3 regions of the Geobacillus sp. C56-T2 genome follow, and region 3 is predicted to be linked to each of the others. Evidence: riboswitches for the same ligand, from Rfam matches in the RefSeq annotation. Region 3 holds a riboswitch; each other region holds the start of a gene.
The links. A riboswitch is a leader RNA that binds a small molecule or an ion and turns the genes downstream of it on or off. The one in region 3 is predicted to bind S-adenosylmethionine.

Region 1 (3,279 bases), 2.0 Mb from region 3:
CGTGCCGCCGTAGACGTCTTCGGTTACGAGCACATGGTCGCCTTTGGACAGGAGCAACAACGCCGTGGAGATGGCGGCCATGCCCGAGGCGAACGCGAACCCGCGCACACCGCCTTCTAAGGCGGCGATCGTCTCCTCAAGCGCCTCGCGCGTCGGATTGCCAGAGCGGCTGTAGTCGTATTTTCCGAATGAGTCGAAATCAAACTGATGGAACGTGGAGGCGTGCTGGATCGGCACGCTCACCGCCCCGGTTGCGCGGTCGACTTTCCATTCGTTATGGAGCAGTTTTGTCGAAAACGACCATTCCCGTTCCATCGCTCACACCTCTTTCATGTTTTTGAACGCTTGCGCCAAGTCGGCGATCAAATCATCGGCGTGTTCAATGCCGACCGAGAAGCGGAGCAGCCGGTTGCAGACGCCGTTTCGGATGCGGATGTCTTCCGGAATGTCCGCGTGCGTCTGTGTCGCCGGATACGTAATAAAGCTTTCAACCCCGCCTAAGCTTTCCGCGAACGTAATAAGGCGCAAGCTTTTTAAAAATCCGTTCACCCACTTTTCATCGGCAATCCGGAACGACAGCATCCCACCTCTTCCTGGATATAAGACGTCGGTCACATCTTCATGTTGGCGCAAAAAGGCGCTGATGCGCTTGGCGTTTTCTTCATGCTGGCGCATCCTTAGCGCCAACGTTTTCATCCCGCGGATCAATAGCCAAGAGTCAAACGGGGACAAGACGGCGCCGATGGCGTTATGGTACTCGGCCAAGCGTTGACAAAGCGCTTCTCCCTTGGCAACGACCAAGCCGGCCAACACATCGTTATGGCCGCCTAAATATTTCGTGGCGCTGTGGATGACGATATCGGCTCCTTGTTCGATCGGGCGCTGGAGCACCGGGGTGTAAAACGTGTTATCCACGATCAACAATAGCCCGTGCCGTTGGGCAAGCTGGGCGACCGCGGAAATATCGGTCTCGTGCATCAGTGGGTTTGTCGGCGTTTCCAAGAAAATCGCCTTCGTTTTTTCGCTGATACACGCTTCCACCGCATCGAGATCGGAAAAATCGACATAATGGAACCGAAGACCGTACTTGCGCCAGCCGCGCTCAAACAGCCGGTACGTGCCGCCGTAAAGGTCGGCCGATACGAGAAACTCATCTCCGCTCTCAAACAAGGCGAGCACCGTCTGAATGGCGGCCATGCCGGAGCTGAACGCATAGCCTTGATCGCCGCCTTCCAGCTTTGCGATCGCCTCCTCAACAATTTTGCGCGTTGGATTACCGGTGCGGATGTAGTCAAACCCGGTCGATTCCCCGATGCCGGCATGGCGGTAGGCGGTCGAAAAATAGACGGGCGGGTTGACCGTTCCTGTCACGGTTTCGCTCCGGTTTCCGATTTGCGCTAACAACGTCTCCAGTTTCTCCATCTCATCTCTCTCCTTCTGCAAAAAAATTCCTCTTGCCCAACGACCGGCGGCCGCAGCGCCCAAACGCTTCGCTGCTTGTCTCGAAGGCCGGTGAAAAACCGCTGTCACACACCAATTGGAGGCATTTTCATTCAGAAAAGAAAGCTGATTCTTTGAAGTTTCTCTAATTGAGAAATAGGTGGAACTCAGCAGCATTTTGCACTAAATCACTGGCCTTCTCGACAGCCGAGCGCTTCGCTGCCGCCCTGCCTCACAGGTCGGCAAAACGGCCGCCGAAACAAAGGAAAATAAAAAAAGTCTTCCAAGAAGAAGACTTTTCCATACACAATGGTCATGCTTCTTCTTATCTGCCGAATTGAATGCTCAATTCGCTGGATTTAGCACCTGGCCGCCGGGCGGCTGGTTGCTGAAGCTTCATTGGGCCAGTTCCCTCCGCTTCTCTCGATAAGAACAGGATGGGTATTCAATTTTGTTGCAATTTTATTTATTAAGAAATGTAACGCATTCCAGCGATTTTTGCAAGTCTTTTTTTCGCTGCGCATCACTCGGCAAATTCACAAAAAATTCGAGCCCTTGATTAACATTTTTTGTACAAATATGTTACAATAACAGATGAACTTGCGCTTTCACTGGAGGATGGTCATGACAGCAGGAACGATGCGCGATTACGCGCTATATAGCGGGGAGCTTCAGGAGAAAATCGAACTGCTCGTCTATTTGCCAAGCAATTTTTCTCCGCTTTACAAATATTCTTTACTAATCGCTCAAGACGGCAAAGATTACTTTATGTACGGAAAAATGAAAACGGCTGTCGAAACGTTAATGGCCAACGGCACGATTGACCGCACGATCGTCGTCGGTATTCCGTATCGGAATGTAAACGACCGCTATGAAAAGTATCATCCATCGGGAACGAAGCACGGAGCGTATCTCCGCTTTCTAGCCCATGAACTCGTTCCGTTTTTGGACCGCGAACTGCCAACGTATCAAATGGGCAAAGGCCGGGCGCTCATCGGTGATTCGCTCGGCGGGACCGTATCGTTGACCGCCGGACTGTTGTATCCGCATACATTCGGAAAAATCGCCATGCAGTCTCCCTACATCGATGATTCGCTCTTGGCGCTCATTCGCTCATTCCGCGATCCGTCGCTGCTCGCCATTTACCATTCCGTCGGCTCGGAAGAAACGGCTGTAAAAACGACAGACGGACAAGTGCGCGACTTTGTGACCCCGAATCGAAAGGCGCGGGATTTGTTGGTCGAAAAAGGGTTTGCCTATACGTACCATGAGTTTGCCGGCGGCCATGCGTGGACGCATTGGCAGCCCGATGTGCCTCGGGCGCTATCGACGATTTTGACGCTGTAGCCGTCCAACGATAACCATCTCAAGGAGGGGAATTGAAATGAAATACGGCATTGTCATCTTTCCGTCCAAACGAATCCAAGATTTCGCCAACTCCTACCGGAAACGGTATGACAGCCATTACGCCCTCATCCCGCCGCACATTACATTGAAATATCCGTTTGAGGCGGACGAGGAACAGTTGAAAGCGATGACAAAGGAACTGCGTCGCATCGCAGCGAAAACGCCTCCGATTCCGATCGAAGTGACGAAATTCAGCTCGTTTTACCCGACCAGCAACGTCATTTATTTGAAAGTGGAGCCAAACGACGTGCTTGAACGCCTTCATGAGCAGCTGCACAGCGGCTTGTTTTCCGGGCAGCCGGAGTTTGTGTTCGTGCCGCACATTACGATCGGCCGGGACTTGCCGAGTGGCGAATACGCCGATGTATACAGCCAGCTGAAACTGCAAGACGTCCATTTTGAGGAAACGGTCGATCGCTTCCATCTCCTTTA
Region 2 (3,279 bases), 1.5 Mb from region 3:
GACCAATCCGGATGTGTTGCAAAACAAATGGTGGGTTTGGTTGCCTGCGTCATTGCTTATTTTAGTGATGATGCTGTGCATAAATTTCATCGGCCAAGCGTTGAAACGTGCGGCTGATGCAAGACAACGACTAGGATAAGGGGGAAGAAAATGTGAAGAGAAAATGGCTGGCGGCTCTCGCCGCGCTCTTGCTCGTGCTCGCCGGGTGCACGGGCAAATCCGACACAACGAGCGGAAAGGGCAACAACAACGAAAAACCGGCGGCTCAGAAGGAAGACATCAGCAAATTCCCGATGACGGTGAAAAACGACGGGAAAATCATCGATGGCGGCGTGCTGAAATACGGCCTTGTGTCCGATACGCCGTTTGAAGGAACGCTCAGCTATGCGTTCTACACGGGAGCGCCCGACGCGGAGATTTTGCAATTTTTTGACGAGTCGCTTTTCCGGACGAACGGCGACTATGAGATTACGAATGACGGCGCTGCCACATACGAGTTGTCCGAAGACAAAAAGACGATGACGATCCGCATCAAAGACAACGTCAACTGGCATGACGGCCAACCGGTGACCGCCGAAGACTTGGAGTATGCGTATTTGGTCATCGGCCATAAAGATTACACCGGCGTCCGCTATGGCGATGCGCTCATCCAAGGCATCGTCGGGATGGAAGAATATCATAGCGGCAAAGCGGATAAAATTTCCGGCATTAAAGTCATCGACAAAAAGACGTTGACGATCACATGGAAACAGGCCAATCCGTCGGTGTTGACCGGCATTTGGGCGTATCCGCTGCCGAAGCATTACTTGAAAGACATTCCGATCAAAGACTTGGCGAAATCGGATAAAATCCGGAAAAACCCGATCGGCTTCGGACCGTTCAAAGTGAAGAAAATCGTTCCGGGCGAGTCGGTCGAGTTTGTTCGCAATGATGACTACTGGGCCGGCAAACCGAACTTGGAAGGCGTCATTTTGAGAGTCGTCAGCCCGCAAGTCGTCCTGCAAGCGCTGAAAAAAGGCGAAATTGACGTCGCCGAGTTCCCGACCGACCAATATTTGAACGCGAAAGGGACGAAAAACATTCAGTTTGTCGGCAGAGTGGACTTGGCATACAACTATATCGGCTTTAAACTCGGCCATTGGGATGCGAAAAAGCAGGAAAACGTCATGGACAATCCGAAATTCCAAAACAAAAAACTGCGCCAGGCGATGGCGTACGCCATCAACAACCAAGAGGTGGCCGACCGCCTGTATCATGGTTTGCGCTTCCCGGCGAACACGCTCATTCCGCCGTCGTTCCCGGGCTATCATGACAGCTCCATCAAAGGGTATACGTACAATCCGGAAAAAGCGAAACAATTGCTGGATGAAGCCGGATATAAAGATGTGGATGGCGATGGCCTCCGCGAAGATCCGAACGGCAAAAAATTCAAGATCAACTTCTTGGCAATGAGCGGCGGGGACATCGCTGAACCGTTGGCTAAATTTTATATGCAATGCTGGAGAGATGTCGGCCTCGATGTTCAGCTTGTGGACGGACGTTTGGCGGAGTTCAACTCCTTCTATGATATGGTCGAAAAAGACGATCCGAAAGTGGACGTTTACGCAGCCGCGTGGGGGACGGGCACGGACGTCGATCCATACGGATTGTATGGACGGAACGTCATGTTCAACTACTCGCGCTGGGTGAATGAGAAAAACGATGAACTGTTGGAAAAAGGCCATTCTGAACAGGCGTTTGACAAAGAATATCGCCGGAAAATTTACAGTGAATGGCAAAAATTGATGAACGAAGAAGTTCCGGTCATTCCGACGTTGTATCGTTCGGCCATTTATGCCGTCAACAACCGCGTCGCCAACTTCACGGTCGATCCGAGTTCGAAACTGACGTGGAAAGATGTCGGCGTCACGTCCGAGCAGCCGGAAGTCGAACAATGACGATTGCCGCCTCTGATGATGTATGATAAGATAGAAGACAAATTGCATACGTCTTATCAAGAGTGGGCGAGAGAACGGGCTTGATGACCCCACAGCAACCTGCCGCTGGCAAGGTGCTAACACCCGCAAAGCGATGTCGCTTTGGATGATAAGAACGGCCACCCCCTTTCGCGTCATTCCGAGGCGGAAGGGGGGTTTTTGATGATGGGAGGTGAGGGGGCGTGGCGGAACGACTGTCGCTGCGCGCTTGCATGGCGGCGCATTTGCCGGCGGCGACGTTTGCCGTTCACGTCATGCGCTGCGTGCGGACGGAGCTCATCCGGTTCGATCGCCGGGCGGTCGTGCATGTCGACCGCGGGGACGGCTATGTCCACTTGTATGGGGAAGCGCAAGGGACGATGATTTCCCTCGTGCTGACGAACGATGAGGTGGAGGAATGGAAAGCGGAGGGGCCGTACGCCCTTGACCGCTATCTATGGCAGGAGCTAGGAAAAAAAGGCATTTTTCCACCGCGAATGACCCCGTATTTGCGGGCTGTGTTTTCCATTGAATCGTAGAACATGAGAGAAAGGAAGAACAGCGAATGGCAGTCAAAAAATTTGAACACGTCGGCATCCAAGTGAAAGATATCGAAACATCGAAAGCATTTTATCAAAACGTCGTCGGCCTCGAGCTGCTCAGCGAGATGATTCATACGAATGGGACGATGAAACTGGCGTTTTTGGGGCTTGACGGCCAAGTCATCGTCGAACTCATCGAAGGATACAATCCGGATTTGCCGACGGAAGGAAAAGTGCATCACGTCGCATTTACGGTCGAAGGCATTGAGCAGGAGAAAGAGCGGCTCGTGTCGCTTGGCGTTCCGCTCGTTTGGGAGGACATTACCGAGCTTCCGAACGGGGCGAAATATTTGTTTTTCCTCGGCCCGGACGGGGAATGGATCGAATTTTACGAGCCGGAACGATAAGAAGAATGAAAACAGGCGGCCCGCGATTTTGCATCGATCGGGCTTTGGGCGCCAGAGCGTGGCTGGCGCCTCTTTCTATTTTCTTGCCTTGACCGCACGTCGATCGGTGGCATAGAAGACCGGTGAAAAACCGCTGTCACACACCAATCGGTGGCCTTTTTACTCAGAAAAGTTCCATGGGCAGTGTGATCTCCCTCCACCTAGGGGTGAAAACCTCGCGCCAGTGCGGCATTTTCACGGAAAGTTCCGTGGGCAACGGGTTGCCCTTCATCCGGGGATGAAAATCCGCGTCAGTCCTGCATTTTCACAGAAATGGGTGGCCAGCTGTATTTTTCCCGAAATCACCAGCCTTATAGGTCCTGTCAGCTTCGTTTT
Region 3 (3,279 bases):
TGCCGCGGCTCGACCAGCCATGTTCGTCATCGCCGATCAAGCGGCGGTTCGGATCGGTGGAGAGCGTCGTTTTCCCGGTTCCTGACAAGCCGAAGAAGAGGGCGACGTCGCCTTCCTGGCCGACGTTGGCCGAGCAGTGCATCGGCAGGATGCCTTGTTCCGGCAGCAAATAGTTCATCACCGAGAAGATCGATTTTTTCATTTCGCCGGCATACTCGGTGCCGCCGATCAACACGGTGCGCCGTTCAAACGAGATGATGATGAACGCTTCCGAGCGCGTGCCGTCAACTTTCGGGTCGGCTTTAAAGTTCGGCGCGCAAATGACAGTGAATTGCGGTTCATGCGCGGCGAGCTCTTCAGCGCTTGGCCGGATGAACAGCTGATGGACGAACAAGTTGTGCCAGGCGAATTCATTGACGACTTGAATCGGCAGCCGGGATTTCGGATCGGCGCCGGCAAAGCCTTTAAAGACGAACAGTTCCTCTTGTTTTAACAAATAATCGAGCACTTTGTCGTACAGTTTTTCAAACGTTTCCGGCGCCATCGGCTGGTTGACCGTTCCCCAGTCGACCGTTTGTTTCGTTGACGGCTCTTCCACGATGTATTTGTCTTTCGGCGACCGCCCCGTGTACTTGCCGGTCGTGACGGCGACGGCGCCGGTATGCGTTAGCCGGCCTTCCTTTCGCTGCAGCACTTTTTCAACGAGTTCTGCGACGGACAGTTGGTGGTGGACGTACGGTTTTTGCAGCAAGAGATCGAGTTTATTCGTCATATTGGCAATCCCCATGTTCAAAACCTGCCTTCTTTATTGGAATCACTTTTGAAAATAGTATAACACATTTTTATTAATAGTCCATACTAATTGTGAAGGTTTTTCGGACTTATTTTTCCTCATTTTTTGAACAATAAAAAAATGTTTTGTATGGTTGACTTCCGTTCGTTTGTTGCGATATGATAAGTCATTGAACGGATACTCTTATCCCGAGCCGGCGGAGGGACAGGCCCGATGAAGCCCAGCAACCGTCACAACTGTACATGTGTGAAATGGTGCTAACCTGTGGCAAGGCGCAGTCCTTGAACGATAAGAGTGAAAGGAAGCAATCCGATTGCAATGACCTTTCCTCGCCGTGACAGGAAAGGTTTTTTTATATTGCCAAGGGAAACGAGTTCCGTATCGCCACATTACGTCAAGAGGAGGAAATGAGCCGAATGTCAGCCAAACGCCGCTTGTTTACTTCAGAGTCTGTAACCGAAGGACACCCGGACAAAATTTGCGACCAAATTTCCGATGCGATTTTGGATGCCATTTTGGAAAAAGACCCGAACGCCCGCGTTGCTTGTGAAACAAGCGTCACGACCGGGCTGGTGCTCGTGAGCGGGGAAATTACGACGTCGACGTACGTCGATATTCCGCGCATCGTCCGCGATACGGTTCGCGAAATCGGCTATACGCGCGCGAAATACGGATTTGACGCCGACACGTGCGCCGTGCTCACGTCGATTGACGAACAGTCGCCGGACATCGCGATGGGAGTAGATCGGGCGCTTGAGGCGCGCGAAGGTCAGATGACGGATGAGGAAATTGAAGCGATCGGCGCCGGCGACCAAGGGCTTATGTTTGGGTTTGCCTGCAATGAAACGGAAGAGCTGATGCCGCTGCCGATTTCGCTCGCCCATCGTTTGGCGCGCCGCTTGGCGGAAGTGCGCAAAACGGACGTGTTGCCGTATTTGCGTCCCGATGGCAAAACGCAGGTGACGATCGAATACGATGAAAACGGCAAACCGGTGCGCGTCGACACGATCGTCGTTTCTGCGCAACATCATCCGGACATTACTCAAGACCAAATTGAACGTGACATTAAAGAACATGTCATCAAGCCAGTGGTTCCGACGGAGCTGTTGGATGAGAACACGAACTACTTCATTAACCCGACCGGCCGGTTCGTCATCGGCGGTCCGCAAGGGGATGCCGGGCTGACGGGGCGGAAAATCATCGTTGACACGTACGGTGGCTACGCCCGTCATGGCGGCGGCGCGTTCTCGGGTAAAGACCCGACGAAAGTCGACCGCTCGGCGGCGTATGCGGCCCGCTATGTCGCGAAAAACATCGTCGCGGCCGGGCTCGCCGATAAGTGCGAAGTGCAGCTCGCCTACGCGATCGGCGTCGCCCGCCCGGTCTCGATTTCGATCGATACGTTCGGCACCGGCAAAGTGTCTGAAAACATTTTAATTGAAGTCGTGCGCAACAACTTCGACCTTCGTCCGGCCGGCATCATTAAAATGCTTGACTTGCGCCGTCCGATTTACAAACAAACGGCCGCTTACGGCCATTTCGGGCGCACGGACATCGACTTGCCGTGGGAGCGCACCGACAAAGCTGCCTTGTTGAAAGAACAAGCGCTGGCGTTGGCGAGCAAGCAATAAAGAAACAAGAGGGTGGCCTGCAGGCGATAGCTGGCCGCCCTCTTGTTCGTTTTCATGGCTCGCTTGCTTCAAAAAAGAAGTGTGGTCTCGCCAAGAAGACGCGGCTGGTCTTGATGGCGCATCCGGACTTTGTTCTTCTGGCGGTTGGGGTGCGTCCCGTCGCGCGGCTTGGCGACCGAGCAAGAAGCCGGCTCGTTACGGACGGTTGGTCCGCTGCTGCTGGAGCGCCTTGTAATATTGTCCTTTTTCGACATATTCGCGGCGAATGCGTTCCATTTCGCGGAAATCGTCCTCGGTCAGCTCGCGCACCACTTTCGCCGGCCGTCCGAGGGCGAGCACGTTCGGCGGGATGGTTTTGCCGGGGGGCACCAAGCTGCCGGCACCGATAAACGCGCTTTCGCCGATTTCGGCGCCATCGAGGATGATCGATCCCATGCCGATCAAGGCGTTTTTGCGAACGATGGCGCTGTGCAAAATGACTTGATGGCCGATGGTCACGCCGTCTTCAATGATGAGCGGATTATTTGGACTTTGATGCAAAATTGAGTTATCTTGGATATTGACCCGGTTGCCGATGATCGTTGGCGCCACGTCGCCGCGGATGACGGTGTGAAACCAGACGCTCGTCTCCTCGCCGATCGTGACATCGCCGGTGATCGTCACATAGTCGGCGATGAAGGCGGATGGAGCAATGGTTGGCATTTTGCCTTTGTACGGATAAATCATCGTCGTTCGTTCCTTTCTATGGCAATCTTGTTCATCAAGTATTGTACAACGGTATCCCGCTGTTTTGCACGCGCTTGTCGATGATGAATGATGTAGTCTGTGTGTCCCCGCTCGCCGATGAACGCGCAC

Region 1: another riboswitch for S-adenosylmethionine. It lies ahead of GC56T2_RS04360 (methionine biosynthesis PLP-dependent protein); the one in region 3 lies ahead of metK (methionine adenosyltransferase).
Region 2: another riboswitch for S-adenosylmethionine. It lies ahead of GC56T2_RS06605 (hypothetical protein); the one in region 3 lies ahead of metK (methionine adenosyltransferase).

Annotation. Positions count from the first base shown of each region.
Region 1 covers NZ_VJWB01000001.1:839,254-842,532, reverse strand. The annotation lists gene metC (cystathionine beta-lyase) at 1-315, opposite strand, end outside; gene GC56T2_RS04360 (methionine biosynthesis PLP-dependent protein) at 319-1,422, opposite strand; SAM riboswitch class I at 1,763-1,873, opposite strand; gene GC56T2_RS04355 (alpha/beta hydrolase) at 2,059-2,787, shown strand; gene GC56T2_RS04350 (YjcG family protein) at 2,825-3,279, shown strand, end outside.
Region 2 covers NZ_VJWB01000001.1:1,294,630-1,297,908, forward strand. The annotation lists gene GC56T2_RS06595 (ABC transporter permease) at 1-139, shown strand, start outside; gene opp4A (oligopeptide ABC transporter substrate-binding protein) at 153-1,937, shown strand; SAM riboswitch class I at 1,988-2,092, shown strand; gene GC56T2_RS06605 (hypothetical protein) at 2,159-2,494, shown strand; gene GC56T2_RS06610 (VOC family protein) at 2,521-2,904, shown strand.
Region 3 covers NZ_VJWB01000001.1:2,801,730-2,805,008, reverse strand. The annotation lists gene pckA (phosphoenolpyruvate carboxykinase (ATP)) at 1-787, opposite strand, end outside; SAM riboswitch class I at 974-1,088, shown strand; gene metK (methionine adenosyltransferase) at 1,210-2,424, shown strand; gene GC56T2_RS13920 (gamma carbonic anhydrase) at 2,620-3,150, opposite strand.